Regions from separate parts of the Paenibacillus sp. 1-18 genome, predicted to be linked through region 2. Evidence: riboswitches for the same ligand, from Rfam matches in the RefSeq annotation. Region 2 holds a riboswitch; the other holds the start of a gene.
The links. A riboswitch is a leader RNA that binds a small molecule or an ion and turns the genes downstream of it on or off. The one in region 2 is predicted to bind FMN.

Region 1 (8,184 bases), on a different contig from region 2:
GGAGGTCGTATGTAATGGCGAAACTGGAGGAGGAGCTTAAACAAACAGGCGCCGCACAAGTGACCACGTTCGAATCCGGTAATGAAATGGCAGCTACAGCGGCTGCGCAAATCAATTATCATATGATGGGATATTTTCCGATCACTCCGTCGACTGAGGTGGCGCAGTATCTGGATCAGATGAGAACGAGAGGTCAGCATAACATCAAGCTGGTCGCAGCGGATGGAGAACACGGATCGGCAGGGATATGCTATGGTGCCGCAGCAGCGGGTGCAAGAGTGGTCAACGCCACCAGTTCACAGGGCTTTCTGTACATGCTGGAGCAGCTGCCTGTTCAGTCCGGTACCCGTTTCCCTATGGTGATGAATCTGGTGACACGCGCAGTCAGCGGCCCGTTGGATATCCGGGGGGATCATTCGGATCTGTATTACGGTCTGAATACGGGCTGGGTGATTTTGACGGCAAGCACGCCGCAGGCTGTATATGATATGAATATCATGGCCTTGAAAATTGCGGAGCACAGCGATGTTCGTTTGCCTGTGATGGTTGCTTATGACGGTTTTTATACTTCACATCAGAAGCGCAGAGTGCAATATTTTGCCGACGCGGAGACGGTTCGGGATTTTGTGGGGCCGAATCCCAACCTGAATTATGCGAATATTTTGGATTTTGATCATCCGGTCACGGTAGGCGCCCATATGAATGGCGATGATCTGACGAACAATCACGCCCAGCTGTCTGAGGCATTAAGACGGTCTGAAGGAGTATATGAGCAGGTTGCGGCTGAATATGCCTCATTATCCGGTCGGGAATATCCGATTTTGGATCTTTATCATATGGAAGATGCCGAGGTTGCGGTATTCCTGCTGAATTCGGCGGCTGAATCGGCCAAGGACGTGGCGGATCAGCTCCGCGCGCGCGGCATTAAGGCCGGAGTCGTTCGTCCGAATATCATCCGGCCATTCCCGGCCGCGCAGCTGCGTGAGGCACTGCGCCACGTCAAGGCGCTGGTGGTTGGCGAGCGTGCGGATTCGTATGGCGCCGATGGCGGTAATTTAACGCACGAAATCAAGGCGGCTTTGCAGGAGGACCCGCTGAACAAGACGACTGTATTGTGCCGCATTTTTGGCCTTGGCGGCAAGGATTTTTATGCGGAAGACGCAGAGGCGTTCTTCCAGCTGGCGATCGAGGCGGCAGAGGCCGGTCGTGCGGAGAAGCCATTTGATTATTACGGCATTCATCCGGGTTCACCGGATAAGGTGATGCCGCAGGTCATGCAGCCGCCACGGGGTGATGCGTACCGCACGGGACTGATTCAGGTCACGCCGGACGAGGCGACTGGCAAGCTCAAGGTCAAGGTACCACCGCTGCGTTCGCTGACGACCAAGCCACGTCGTCTTACACCGGGTCACGGGGCTTGTCCGGGCTGCGGAGCATTATCTGCGCTCGAGCTGTTTTTCAAAGGGATTGAGGGCGATATTGTTGTATTGTTCCAGACAGGCTGCGTCTATGTGGTCACAACAGGTTATCCTTATACATCACACAAGCAACCGATGATCCACAACCTGTTTCAAAATGGAGCAGCTACACTTTCGGGAGCACTGGAAGCTTACTTGGAGATGAAGCGCCGCAATGAGATTGAGATGTCCGATGATCCGACCTTTATTATGATCAGTGGCGATGGCGGGATGGATATTGGCATGGGCTCCGCGATTGGTGCGGCTCTGCGCAATCATAAGCTGATCATGCTGGAATATGATAACGAGGGATACATGAACACAGGTTCGCAGCAATCGTATTCGACTCCGGTCGGTCATATGACCAGTACGTCGGGTGTAGGGAAGATGCAAAAAGGCAAGCAAGGGCATCACAAGGACACTGTGCAAATCATGGCCGCCTGCAATATCCCGTATGCCTTCACGGCGGCTGAAAGCCATCCGCAGGATATGCTGCGCAAAGCGGCCAAGGCGCAATGGTATGCAAATAATGTGGGAACGGCCTATGGAAAAATCCTGTGTGCCTGCCCGCTGAACTGGAAATCGGAAGATCGGCTGGGCACCAGCATTGTGGGGGCCGCTGTCGAGTCGTGCTTCTTCCCATTGTACGAAATTGAGCAGGGCAGTACGACGATTACGTACAATCCGGAAGACAAGGGAAAACGGATTCCAGCTGCAGAGTGGCTGAAATTAATGGGGAAAACAAAGCATTTACTTAAAGAGGAAGCTACGTTGGCTGCCTTTGAAGCAGAAATTGAACGCCGCTGGACCATTTTGAAAAAGAAACATGAAATTTCGGAGCTTTAATCCGCTTCATTGCATAATCCATTTTAAACATTGTTAGAAGATGTATAGATACCGATTCCAAAAAGATTCTTTGCGCTTGTTGCGTGAAGAATCTTTTTTGTCGTTTATGGGATGAAGCATAAAAAATCAGGTAATGATTTCCGATATAGGAGTGGAGGCCTATATGAAAATGAATAAATAAGAGTCTTCTTCTGAATTTTTAGATGCAATGAGGTGCAGGTATGATTAAGCTGAATACAGTTGAAATAATCGAAATTATAAAAAAGCAAATCCCCAAGGTCATGAACATTAAGCCCGTGGAGCTGAAATTTACAGATGACTTTGGACGGGCATCACTGGCGGGGACAGAACATAAATTTACATTGACTAATCAGCATTATTCCGCCAAGGTGATGGATTGCGTATTGGAGACGCAGGTGCGTCCGATATTAATGTGTGAAATTATTTATTTTCTAAAATGTGAGTTTATTGACGGGCATGTTGAGGTGCGGTTAGATTATGATGCAAGCTCTGAAGGCGGCCACGAACCTACGGCTTCAGCGGTTATAACCTTTGACCATGCTACGCAGCTCGGCCTGGAAGAACTGGCTGACCTGATTGATCTTGCCCTTCATATGAATGATAAAGCCTGGTTTGAAGAACTCTCCAGTCAATATGTTAAAACAAAGGCAGGAGCATCTATCCGATAACTTGCTTTTTTTAGAGGTCGGTGCTAAAATACGTAACAAGTTTAATGTTAATTCAATTGAATAAGAGCAAGATCCTTCGGGGCGGGGTGAAATTCCCCACCGGCGGTGATGACGTGCTTGTGGATTGCTTTTGCGATAACAGCACGACTTAGTCCGTGACCCGGATGCTGAACGATTAGCAGAAGGTGGACCTGGTGCAATTCCGGGACCGACAGTATAGTCTGGATGGGAGAAGGATACAGAGCGCATGTGCATGACGTGACATGTGCCGATTTTTAGCATACGTAAATGTACGTACGGCTTATTTCGTTGTAATGCAGCATCGGACGACGGCTTTTTTAGCTTTCTTTTCCGTAGCTGTTCTGAACGCATTGGCTTGTATCGTAGTCATGCTTTTTATTGGCATACGTATTATTCGTAAGATTTCAGTTATGCATATGGATTGCTTCTTGTAGACTGTAATTTGACTCTCATCACCCCCACGACGGATAGATTCCGTGCTGGGGTTTTTTTGCGCTTACGACTGATGAATTGGGGATAAACTGAAACGAGATGGAAAGGAGTGAAGCTATGTTTACCGGGTTGGTCGAGGAAGTGGGACGCATTCAAACGATTTCAAAAAGCGGAGAAGCGATGGTACTGGGTATTGAGGGCTCCGTTGTCTTGGGTGATTTGAAAATAGGAGACAGTGTTTCCGTGAATGGTGTTTGTCTAACGGCGATACAGATCGGGGTTAAGGATTTTAAGGTTGATGTCATGCCGGAAACCTTTCGCAGCAGCAATCTGAGAGAACTCAAGTCCGGCAGCCGAGTTAATCTGGAACGGGCGATGGCGGCGTATGGAAGGTTCGGAGGACATATTGTACAGGGACATGTGGATGGAACGGGTACGATTCGCCGGGTGACATCAGACCAGAATGCGGTTGTGTTCGAAGTTGCGCCTTCTAATCAAGCATTATTTAAATATATTCTTCTCAAAGGTTCGATCACAATTGATGGCATCAGCCTCACAGTCGCCCAGCGCACAGGAGATACCTTTGCCGTATCCATTATCCCTCATACCTTATCCGAGACAGCCTTACAAGCCAAACGTGAGGGGGACACCGTCAATATTGAATGTGACATATTGGGCAAATATGTGGAACAGCTTTTGAATTACAGAGGCTTAGCGGCGATGGAGGGAGCAGAAAAAGCTCCTATCAGTCTGGACTACTTGGCGAAGCACGGCTTTGCCTGATATGGAATGGTACATCTGTTACGGAGCACTTAAGCACAAGAAATGAGGAGGACAGTGCTATGGATAGAGGGAGTCAAACAAGTTCTACGACTGAAGTAGTGGAACACGATGGGGCGGAGTTGGACGAAGAGATTCGTTTGGATTCCATCGAAGAAGCTTTGGAGGATTTGAAGAACGGTAAAGTAGTTATCGTAGTGGATGATGAACAGCGCGAAAATGAAGGTGATTTTATTGCATTGGCTGAAAAAGCAACCCCCGAGGTCATTAATTTCATGATCACTGCAGGTCGCGGGTTGGTCTGTGTGCCGATTACACAGCAAAGAGCCGAGGCGTTGGAATTGCACCCAATGGTGAAGCAAAATACAGATTTCCACGGCACAGCCTTTACCGTTTCGGTTGATCATATAAAGACAACGACTGGTATTTCGGCAGCCGAGCGTTCCTTAACCGTACGCGCCTTGGCCGACGAAACAGTCGTAGCAGGCGATTTCCGCAAGCCTGGCCACATGTTCCCGCTGATTGCCCGCGATGGCGGTGTTTTGCAGCGTGCAGGTCATACAGAAGCGGCAGTCGATCTGGCCCGACTTAGCGGCTTCAAGCCCGCCGGAGTTATTTGCGAAATTATCAAGGAAGATGGCTCAATGGCCCGTCTGCCAGATTTGATGGTGATCTCCAAGCAGTATGAGCTGAAGCTGATCAGTATTCAGGATTTAATTGACTACCGTCGTCGTTTATCGTTGTAAATCATTTTAAAAAAGAGAGGTTGATAAGCATGGCACGTTTTCTGGAAGGTAATCTTGTATCGGATGGTTTGAAATATGGTATTGTGGTAGGAAGATTTAATGAATTTATTACGAGCAAGCTGTTAAGCGGTGCAATTGACGCACTTCAACGACACGGGGCAAGGGAAGATGAGATTGATGTGGCCTGGGTTCCTGGTGCTTTTGAAATTTCATTGATCGCACAAAAAATGGCTGCAAGCGGCAAATATGATGCTGTTATTACACTGGGCACCGTGATCCGTGGTTCTACTTCACATTATGATATTGTCTGCAACGAAGTGGCCAAAGGAGTGGCAGCAATCAATCTGAAAACGGGCATACCCGTTATTTTCGGTGTTGTGACTACAGAAAATATTGAGCAGGCTATTGAGCGTGCAGGAACGAAGGCTGGTAATAAGGGTTGGGATTCTGCACTGGCTGCGATTGAAATGGCGAACTTGGGCAAGCAATTTTAATGATATGAGCAACTGAATAAGAATGGCATAATGCTAAGCGAAAAAGGGATTGGATTGTTAAGCAAGGCGATGACGTATATACTACAGAAAGAGGGATTGATAACGTAAAGCATAAGTGCTATGGGGAAAGGTATTGTTGAATGATGATTGGAGTAAGGCAGGGGGAAGCACATTGACAGTCGTAAATTACAAGCTGGAAACATTCGAAGGTCCGCTGGATCTGCTTTTGCATCTGATTGATAAAGCCGAGATCGACATTCAGGATATTCCGATTAGTGATATTACGGATCAGTATATGGCTTTTTTGCACAGTATGCAGGAGTTGGAACTGGACATTACGAGCGAGTTTCTGGTGATGGCGGCGACACTCTTATCCATTAAGAGTAAATTGCTGCTTCCCAAACCACCTGTGATGGAATATGACGATTTGGACTTTTATGAAGAAGAGGATTATGATCCGCGCGAGGAACTGGTCCGCAAGCTGGTGGAGTACCGTAAATATAAAGGGATTGCTCGCCATCTGAGTGAACGTGAATGGGAACGGAGTCTGATCTACGGTAAAGAGCCGGAAGATCTGAGTACATTCCTGCCCACCGAACCCGTAAATCCGGTGCACGGGCTGCATACAAGCGATTTGGTCGCGGCCTTTCAGCGTGCATTGCGTAAAGCAGAACGACGTACGACGGTAACTCGTGTCCACCGCGATGAAATTTCAGTCAAGGACCGTATCCGCCAGGTTGTCGGGGTGTTAGAGGGACTCGGGACAGGGGGGCGCTTTCTGTTTTCCAAGCTGATGCATGAGGATATGTACCGGCATGAAGTGGTTGTAACCTTTTTGGCTATTCTCGAGCTGATGAAAATGAAGCAAATTTTCTGTTATCAGGAGAAGATTTTCGATGATATTGTAATGGAGTGGAGAGGGGATTTACGGGTTAATGGACTATCTGAAGCTGAAATCAATTATTGAGGGGCTGTTGTTTCTTGCGGGAGAGGAAGGATTGTCCGCCAAGCAGATCGCCGACATTGTAGAGCAGCAGCAAGAGCTTGTTGAAAAAAGTCTGGAGGATTTAAAGCAGGACATGGAGCAGGGAGGAAGAGGTCTGCAACTTGTCCGTATCGCCGGGAATTATCAACTTGCAACATTACCTGAGCATGCACCCTACTTTGAAAAGCTTGCCTACTCTCCGGCACGTGCCTCACTGTCTCAAGCCGCTTTGGAAACACTGGCCATTGTTGCCTATCGCCAGCCCATTACAAGAGTCGAAATCGAAGATATTCGGGGCGTCAAATCCGAGCGGGCCATACATACACTGGTCAACAAGGAGCTTATTGAGGAAAAAGGTCGGGCCGAAGCCATTGGTCGACCGATATTATATGGAACGACGAAATCATTTTTGGATTATTTCGGTCTAGGCTCTCTCACGGATCTACCCCAACCAGAGATATTCGAGGATTCGGACAATTTGGAGGAAGAGACACAATTATTGTTCGAGCGTCTGGAGAGCAGTCAGCCTGCTGCAAACGATTCGGATCTTGAACCCTGATATAGAAGGAAACAGCCAGTTCTCGCAGAGGGGAACTGGCTGTTTGGCATTTTGGGATGCATGATTTTCCGGGAAAGAGCCATACTATTTTTACCATGGTATATCCATAGAAAAAGGCAGGGAGGACTCGCCAGTGTGGAAATGGATCGGTATCGCCGTCATCGTCATCATATTACTTGTGCTGGCTATTTTGCTCTCTCGTATCCGGTGGAAGCTGGATATTGCCAAGCATGACAATGATGATCGGGCGCATCTGGAGATCAGATTTCTGTACGGGTTAATCAAAATCAATTATGATATTCCGGCTATTCTGATAGCAAGCTTGCAAAAAGGGCTTCTTTATCGGCTTGACCGCGACAAAAACATACATAAAACTGATGCTTCCGTGGATAGTGGAAATATTAATGCAGATAAAATTAAGCAATTTATACACGATGTACGAGTTTTACTCAAAGGAACGAAAGCTCTGCACCGATGGTTGCGGCATACGTTAGCCCATGTGATGATATCCAAAATGGAATGGTCCACCAATATCAGTCTTGCTGACGCTGCCTATACGGCTACCTCAACGGGTGTTCTATGGGGCTTGAAAACGACGCTGATCGGTTATGCATCCAGCTTTGTACGCATGAACTGTACACCCAAGCTGTTTGTTGTACCCTATTGGGCGGATCGCCTGCGTTTTACCACCACATTGACCTGTGAAGGAAATATATCGCTCGGATATTTATCTTTTTCCATGCTCACATTAGCTTATCGTATATGGCGCGTTCCGGGTGGACCGGAGGCCTGGAGACGGGTTTTTTCCAAGAAACCCATTCAGCATGAGGGATGAGCGATACATATTTTCTTAGTGGTCTGCGCACAATAGCGAAAGAAAAGGCAGTCTACGCTTGAGATAAGCAGAGGAGGAATAATCATGTCAGATCACCCGATTCAGGGGCTTATGCAAACTGCGATGGAAAACATCAAAGCCATGGTAGACGTGAATACGATTGTCGGAGAAGCAGTGGAAACACCCGATGGTTCCGTTATTTTGCCAATCAGTAAGGTGGGTTTTGGCTTCGCAGCCGGTGGGAGTGACTTTAATGTAGATGAAGAGGTCCATACTTCCTCAGCAGCGGGAAATCATAGCGGGAAGGAAGGACATCCGTTTGGTGGCGGTAGTGGTGGCG
Region 2 (8,184 bases):
ATGGAAATGAGTAAAACGAGCATGAGCACGGGGGTCCGGACGCTATTAGATCTGAAAATGGTGAACAAGGTGTGGAGCAAAGGCTCACGCAAGGACCTGTATGAGGTCGAATATGATTGGTATCAAACGTTCACTGACTTCTTCGCTATTAAATGGAGAAAAGCGGTGGAAACGAATTTGCTGGTGCTGCGCAAAGCCATTGATGAATTGGACAGGTTGATAGCACAGGGGGGAGAATATGCAGAATTTAAGGCAATTCTTCAGCAGGACCGTCTGAAAATGAAGCAGGCCGTAGCTTATTATAAATGGTTAGACCGACTAATTGACTCTTTGGAGAGCGAAGAAATTTACAAGCTGATTCCGAAGGAAGAGGTTCAAGAGTAACTGCCAATGTTCTATCTTGTCTACAACATGCCGGAGCGCCCAAAGTGCCTCCGGTTTTTTGTATTTCACCTTATAAAGGATTGTTTGGCTTCATTCAATTTTTGGTTTGTCCCTGTACACAAGGTATAATAGAGATATGTAAGTATTGAAATTTTATACCGTTTTGTTAAATATATGAGATAAAGGGGGGTTCATGATGGAGAGCATTATAGTACATACCCGTTTAGGTCAGTTACGCGGGGAATCGGGGAACGGATATTATGTATGGAAAGGTATCCCATATGCCCAGCCTCCTGTTGGAGCACTGCGTTTTCACGCACCGCAGCCTTTGAAGGCTTGGAAGGGTGTGCGGGCTGCGACGAGGTTTGGGCCGATCTGTCCACAGCCTTTGCCATCAGCAGACAGCATGACCGGAAATCTGGTAGAACCGCCTGAGCAATCGGAGGATTGTTTGTACCTGAACGTGTGGGCACCTGCTTCAGAGGCTCCTGTGGAGGGGCGTCCGGTGATGGTATGGATTCATGGGGGAGCCTTCGTCACCGGGTCTGGAATTATTCCTTTATATGACGGGGCGCGGATGGCGCAAAAGGGTGACGTTGTCGTCGTTACGATGAATTACCGACTGGGGCCATTAGGATTTTTGCATTTGACTCCACGGGGAGAAGGTCTGACCTCGAATGCGGGACTGCTGGATCAAATTGCCGCACTGGAATGGATCAGGGATCACATCGCTGCCTTTGGCGGTAACCCGAATGAGGTGACGGTGTTCGGTGAATCGTCGGGCGCGATGAGCATTGCCGCCTTATTGGCGATGCCAGCCGCTGAAGGCTTATTCCAGCGCGCGGTCTTACAGAGCGGGGCGTCGCAGGTATTGCCGACTTCACAGGCTGAGCAAGTGACGGCTATGTATCTTCAGCAGTTGGGTGTAGATACTCAGCATCCTGAGCGGTTGTTTACGCTGTCGACCGACGCGCTGATGCTCGCTATGGCGAAAACGCATGAAGTACTCCGACCAGGAATGGCGATGATTTACCAACCCGTTGTTGACGGGGTGACCTTGCCAGAAGTACCTCTGTCTGCGATTGCACAAGGTTCAGCCAAGCAGGTGTCGGTTTTGATTGGAACGAACCTGCATGAAGGGGACTATTTCATCCGTAAGGAATCCCATCTCATGGACAAAACGACAGCGAGCCAGGCATTGGAAATGATGACAGGTATGCCGGATGCCGCCGAGCTGATAGAACCCTTTCCTGGTACGATTGAGGGTCAGGCGCAAATGCTGACCGATCTAATTTTCTGGCGCCCTGCCTTGGCTCTCGCGGCTGCACAGTCAGCATACGCGCCGGTATGGATGTATCGTTTTGACTGGACATTTCAGGGGCATCCTACCTTTAGAAAAGCGGTTCATGGCGCGGAAATTGCGTTTGTTTTCGATAATCTGGAGCTGCTAGGCAAGCTCGGTTTAGATATTCAACCATCGATGCGGACGTTGGCTCATGATATGCAGCAGGCTTGGGTGACCTTTGCACGTACTGGAAAGCCTGTGCTGCCAGAAAGGGAATGGCCGACGTATGACAGGGAAGAACGGGCCACTGCCATTTTTCATCAGGGCATCACGGTGGAGCATGACCCGCAAGGGGACAAACGGCGTCAGTTAACCGGGCAGATGAACATATAAGTTGACAACAAGATACGATCATTCAACATATAAAAACAAAGCCCTCGCACGTAATGAGGAACTGACCTTGTTAGTGAGACAGGGGTCAATCCCTCGTATACGGACGAAGGCTTGTTTTAGTTAAACAGAACCGATGGATCGTTGCCTATCCTTAACTTGCATGGAATCGCAACAATGTGATGTGGAAGTTAAATCTTGAATCGCTTCACGAGTTCTTGCAAATCCTGTGCCATTCTGGACAGCTCTTGAGATGAAGAGGCGATTTCCTCCATTGCCGCCATCTGCTCCTGAGCGGCAGCAGATGTAGTCTGTGAACTGTCCGCCGAGCTGCGGGACAGACTTGCCAAATGGGTCACCGTAGCCGAGACTTCTTCCGTGCTGGCCGAAATTTCTTCAGCAGCCGCGGATACGCTTTGAATTTGCTCCACGATATGAGATGTGGAGCGCTCAATATTCGCAAAGGCACCTTCTGCATCCTGGCTGATGCGCAATCCTTCGCCTACCTGGCTACGAACATTGCCGTTCATTGTAGCGGTAGAGCGTTGAATCAGATCCAGCATCTGCGTAATAATCTGACTGATGGAATCCGCGCTTTCCTTGGATTGCTCCGATAGCTTGCGTACTTCTACAGCGACAACGGCAAATCCACGCCCGGCTTCGCCTGCTCTGGAAGCCTCAATGGATGCATTCAGGGACAACAAGTTTGTTTGCTTGGCAATGGCAGCAATAGCACTATTCATCTGCTTGGCATCATCGGAGAGCTGTGACAGCTCATCCATCAGACTGGCCGTTTGGCTTACGGCTTCCAGAATACGGTCCATCTGTGTCCGTACATTGCTAATCATTTTGCTGCCTTGAGCAACATCATCCTCGGTATGTCCTGCTGAGTCTACGATGGAGCTTGCTGATTCGGCAATGGTGCTGACACCCTTGGCCATTTCTTCAACGGCATTAGCGGTTTGCTCGGATGCCTCGGCGCTGGTGGCCGCATTTTCGGCCGATTCCATGACGGTTTCCGCTACATGCTGTACAGATTCGGTCGTTTGCTCCGTGCTTTCCTTGATCATCAGGGAAGAGGATGCAAGTCGGGAGGACGTTTGATTGACCTCGGAAACCATGGTGTGCAGGGCATGTGTCATCTGATCAAAATTCTGTGCCAGCTCGCCGAACTCGTCCTTACTGGACAGATTAACACGCTCGGTCAGATTTCCATCACGGACGATACGTGTCCCTGCTTGCAGCTTGCGCAGCGGAATCAGGAACGAGCGAATCATGAGCGCGATGATAATAGCAGCGATCAGTACGGAAATAACAATCACAATCAGGCTTTGCTTCAAAATCGGTCGGGAAGCGTCACTGTAATCCTCCAGATCCGACAGTGCGACAATGTTCCACCCGGTAACAGGGTCCTTGAGTGTAAAGGCCAATACGTCTCTATTCATAAATTTAATTTGTGATATGGAAGGAGTATCATTTTCAGCGTTTTTCTCTACTTCGGGAAGTCCTTCAATGGTGTCTGTCGGTTTTTTGCCTGAATTGTTAAAGGCTGCTCCAGCTCCAGACACAATTTTATGATTAGAATCAACAATAAAGAGTCCTCCGCGTTCGCCAATCTTAACAGATTGCAGGTTTTGACCCATCTTGTCCAGATTCAAAGCCAGGGAAATAGCTCCTTGACCGTCCTCCAGTGTTCTCGATAAATTAACCACTAAATTCCCTGTCGTGACGCTGACAGCTGGAACACTGACAAATACTTTGCCCTTCTCCTGCATCGCGTTTTTGTACCATTTTCTCTCCCTTGGATCATAATCGGCCTCCTTTTTATTCGGCGTACGAATGTATTGTCCTTTCGTATTGCCGAGGAGCGCAGCATCCAACTCGGGATGAGCCTTGACGATAACATTCAATTTTTTCTGAAGGGCATCTTCGTCGGAAGCAATGGAATCAGACTTGATTTCAGTGGCAAGCACGTCCACATCCTTCATAATGGGCGTTACATACTGATTGACATTGCTTCGAATCAGATACAGATTCGTGTACACAGAACCGCTCATTTGCTGACTGAGTTGCGTTGTAGCACCTTCATAAGAAAAGTATCCAATAAGTGCACTTGGAATCAATAAGACAGCCAAAAAAGCTACAATCAATCTTGTTCTCATTAAATAAAACTGTCTGAGAAACCTGGTCCACCATGGAATTGTTTGTTTTGCGTTAGTCATAGTTCTTGCTCCTCTGTGTCTGTTGATCACTACATTGTTTTATTCGACAAAAAACTATGAATTTTATAGATGTAATGTATGGAAAACGAGGAATAGTTGCATGTTTTAATCGTTTTTATTTAAAAATAGTTCAAAAGTAGCATATTATGTATTAATGCTTATACAAAAAAAAACAAATCGGAGACGCAAAAGCATCATCGCGATTTGGCTTGAATGATTTGACTTGAACAATTTGACTTAAATAAGTGATGAAATGGGTAAGAACTTATTAGTTTTTTTGCTGACGTGAAATCATAAACAGCGTAATCCAGATAAGCATAAAACCAGTCAGTTGTGCTATGGTAACAATTTGCTGGAATGCGATCCAGTTAATCACGACACCGACCATTGGAAAGCTTAATTCCGCCATGGTGGCATAGGACGCTTTGGTCGTGCTTAAGCCTTTGTAATACAGCAGCAGGCTGAGAAGACCCGGAAGCAGTGCCTGCAATAACAGATTGATAATTACGGCTGCGCCCGCCCATGTACCGGTAGGCATATTCCACGGCGCATGCTCCACAGAGGTGAGGACAATCAGCAGAGGGAGCGCCACCATGAAGCGCAGGGAAGTTACCGTCTCATATTTTATCGAGCGCAGCAAATAGCTTCCCATAACTGTCGAACCGCCCCATAATACTGCCGCTCCCAGTGCCAGCAGACTGCCGACCTGGACAAAATCACGAGCATGCCCGAAGGGGAGCGACCAGCCGAAGGTAAGAAGATACGTCCCCAATAAAGCGATAATAATGAGAATTCCAAAATTACGCGGCAGCATTTCCTTCAAAATAATGCGTGCCAGGATAATGGCGACCAGCGGTTGCAGCTTTTGGAGTAAAAGAACGGCATTCAGATCACCGTTGCTGAGTGCCATGGTGAAAATCACGCTGGCCAAAGCTGAGCCGCCCCACGAGACGAACAAAATCGCCAAAACCTGACGAAGCCGTACTGCTTTAAGCTCCTCACGATGCTTCCACAGGATCGGTCCCAAAGCAACAAAAAGCAGCACATGCTCCATCAGTACAATTTGGGCTGAGGTGAATGATTTTAACAAAATAATACGAAACAGCGGGTCAGCACCCCACAAGGCCGCTCCAATCGCGACTAGCCAAAAACTACTTTTCATATGGGAGCTACGATCAAAACCTTTGGAAGTTAGTACAGTTGTTGATTGACTCATATTCATTTAGCTCCTTGCGAATACAGGACCGGTGGCACAAAAACCCCCGTCCATGGCGAGAGGCCATGCAAGACGGGGGTTGATCAAATAAACTTGCCGCTTGATGCAAGTTAAATGAAGTTGCTGCCAAACCAAAACACTCAGGCAGCACTCATCGACTCACGGCATGTTTATGCTTCGATCTTCTTCCATCCGGACTTTACCGTCGGCTTTGGCATCTCACCAAATCAGTCCGTATCCTGTTGCCGGATACAGAGTCGCGGGCTTAGCTCCATGAGCCATACCGCCGGTTGGGAATCACACCCTACCCCGAAGATCCTTATTCCGTTTTTTAATTTCTCCTATAGGATATACCTGTTTTGGAATGGAGTCCAGTGAAAAATGTGTGTACCCGTATTACGAGGTAATATCCTTATACTCAATGCGGCGGATTGCTGCATAAGCCACAAGCATTCCCAGCACAGAAAATCCGATTTGCACAGGCGCAATAGAGCTAAGCATAGCGCCGTTATTATTGGAGAAAAGCAATGCCACAATCAGGATGGAGGTTACAATGGTTGTGGGAACAGAATATCTTCGCATTCCCATATACAGCGGAACCAGTCCCATAAAGCTGGCGGCAACGGCATTCATCAGTGTCCGTGCTGATTGCTGGCCCAGTACAGCAAGCGTAAGTTGATCTGGTACAATAACGACAAACTGGTTAAGCAGATGAATGGCAGCCGTAAGGACAATTTCCGATACAATTATGGACAGGAATGTAAACAGTAACACGACCAGGAGTTTGGCAATCATCAGCTTTTTGCGGTGAATCGGATACATGAACAAGATGGTAATTGATTTGGTCTTAAATTCGCCTACAATAAAGCGGCACAGCAGAACAGAGGAAAACACGATAAAAGTGGCCCTGACCAAATTGTCCATGAGATCCAGAATCTGAGTGTACTGTGCAAATTCGTGTATACCTTCACTTTGGGTGGTCTGCGCAATGAGGCAGGTAAGCCCAAGAATGCAGACATTGGCGATCAGGGCTGAACGGATATATCCTGCCAGATGAAATTTTTTCAGCTCCAGCTGCATTAATTTAAGCATGGAGATCACCTCCATTTAGCAGACGCAAAAAGTAGTCTTCCAGCGTACTGTTTTTCTGATAAATGGAATCCACCTCTACATCATTTATAATGAGGGTTTTCGTAATTTGCTTTTGTGATACACTTGTATCGTAAATACGTACACTTTGCTCGCTCAGTACCCGAATGTTATGCAGATTCAGATGATGGGAGAGGACGTAGACTGCCTTTTTGCAATCGTTGGTCATAAATTCGATGTATTCGGTATTGGCTTCCCGCACCTGTTCCATCGACACTTCCTCAATCAGCCGCCCGTGATTAATCACGCCCACCGTATCCGCAATCTGCTCAATTTCCGCTAAAATATGACTGGATACGAGCAGGGTCATCCCGTATTCCTTGCACAGCATGTGGAATAACTGACGAATTTCCTTAATTCCCACCGGGTCCAGACCATTAATCGGTTCATCCAGTATCAGCAGTTCCGGTTTGGTTGCAATGGCTCGGGCAATCCCGAGACGCTGCTTCATCCCTAATGAAAAGTCCTTTACCGGTTTGTCACCCGCGTTTCGCAAGTCCACCAGCTCCAGTGCATCCTGAACAGCCTGCTTGTTATAATAACCCATGTATTCACAATGCAGCTCCAGATTTTGCTGGGCCGTCAGCCTGTCATAAAAAATCGGGTATTCAATAATCGAACCCATCCGTCCGAGCAGATGGTACGATTTTGGCGTTAATTTTTCACCGAACAATTCAACCTCACCTGATGTCGGCTTGAGCAGGTTCGTAATCATTTTCATCATCGTTGTTTTGCCCGCTCCATTGGGACCGAGAAAGCCATAGGTTTCCCCTCTTCGGACATTCATACTGACCCCTGCTACAATTTCATTGCCCTTCAGGGCTTTGGTCAGCTGATGTGTGCGTAATATGTAAGTCATGGATGTTCTCCCTTCGTATACTGTTGATAGTTCAAGAATAAAGGGTGAAATGTTCATTTCTCTTTCGTGTTTCTTACAAATTTATTAAGTTCAATCAATAGTTAATAGCTGATTTTCCTCAAAGTAAAAGAGAAGACCGTCTGCTCGTAAGGCCTGCTGGTCAATTGAATCTCCCCGTTCATCGCCTCGACCAGGCGTTTGGCAATCGTAAGTCCCAGTCCACTGCCTTGTACCGCCTTATTGCGCGAATCCTCAAGTGTGTACATGCGCTCAAAAACCTTGTCCTGCTCTGGCTCCTGTATGCCTTTGCCACGATCCCATACTTCTATACGCACTGTGTCGTGCTGTTCCGTTAGAGTCAGTCCCAACGTTCGACCGTCAGCCCCGTAGCGAATCGCATTAGAAATCAGATTGTTCAGTACCCGCCCAATCGCTTCTTCGTTCCCCAAGGCATGAACAGGATGCTCCAGGATATCAATATGCACAGCAAATCCCTGTGCGGTCAGCAGATCATAAAAATCTAAAATGCTGCGTCTGCACAGTTCTCCTACCTCCAGCCGTGTCAGTGGAATGTCCGTATCATGGGCCTCCAGCTTCGCCAAGCTAAAAAAGCTGCCGATCAGCTCAATCGCTTCGTTTGTTTTTTGATGAATTCTGGATAGCAGCTTTGTGCGTTCTT

Region 1: linked by a shared signal. The riboswitch ahead of ribE (riboflavin synthase) and the one ahead of L693_RS0125760 (DMT family transporter) in region 2 are both predicted to bind FMN.

The regions. Positions count from the first base shown of each region.
Region 1 is NZ_ASSB01000376.1:31,775-39,958, reverse strand. Features, by position in the region: gene L693_RS0125395 (2-oxoacid:acceptor oxidoreductase family protein) at 1-15, shown strand, start outside; gene L693_RS0125390 (thiamine pyrophosphate-dependent enzyme) at 15-2,303, shown strand; gene L693_RS0125385 (IDEAL domain-containing protein) at 2,525-2,992, shown strand; FMN riboswitch at 3,061-3,233, shown strand; gene ribE (riboflavin synthase) at 3,563-4,228, shown strand; gene ribB (3,4-dihydroxy-2-butanone-4-phosphate synthase) at 4,288-4,971, shown strand; gene ribH (6,7-dimethyl-8-ribityllumazine synthase) at 5,001-5,465, shown strand; gene L693_RS0125360 (segregation and condensation protein A) at 5,638-6,432, shown strand; gene scpB (SMC-Scp complex subunit ScpB) at 6,401-7,009, shown strand; gene L693_RS0125350 (DUF2953 domain-containing protein) at 7,143-7,844, shown strand; gene ytfJ (GerW family sporulation protein) at 7,929-8,184, shown strand, end outside.
Region 2 is NZ_ASSB01000381.1:3,561-11,744, forward strand. Features, by position in the region: gene L693_RS0125745 (GbsR/MarR family transcriptional regulator) at 1-384, shown strand, start outside; gene L693_RS0125750 (carboxylesterase/lipase family protein) at 581-2,062, shown strand; gene L693_RS0125755 (methyl-accepting chemotaxis protein) at 2,251-4,281, opposite strand; gene L693_RS0125760 (DMT family transporter) at 4,550-5,497, opposite strand; FMN riboswitch at 5,674-5,818, opposite strand; gene L693_RS0125765 (ABC transporter permease) at 5,894-6,589, opposite strand; gene L693_RS0125770 (ABC transporter ATP-binding protein) at 6,582-7,505, opposite strand; gene L693_RS0125775 (sensor histidine kinase) at 7,607-8,184, opposite strand, start outside.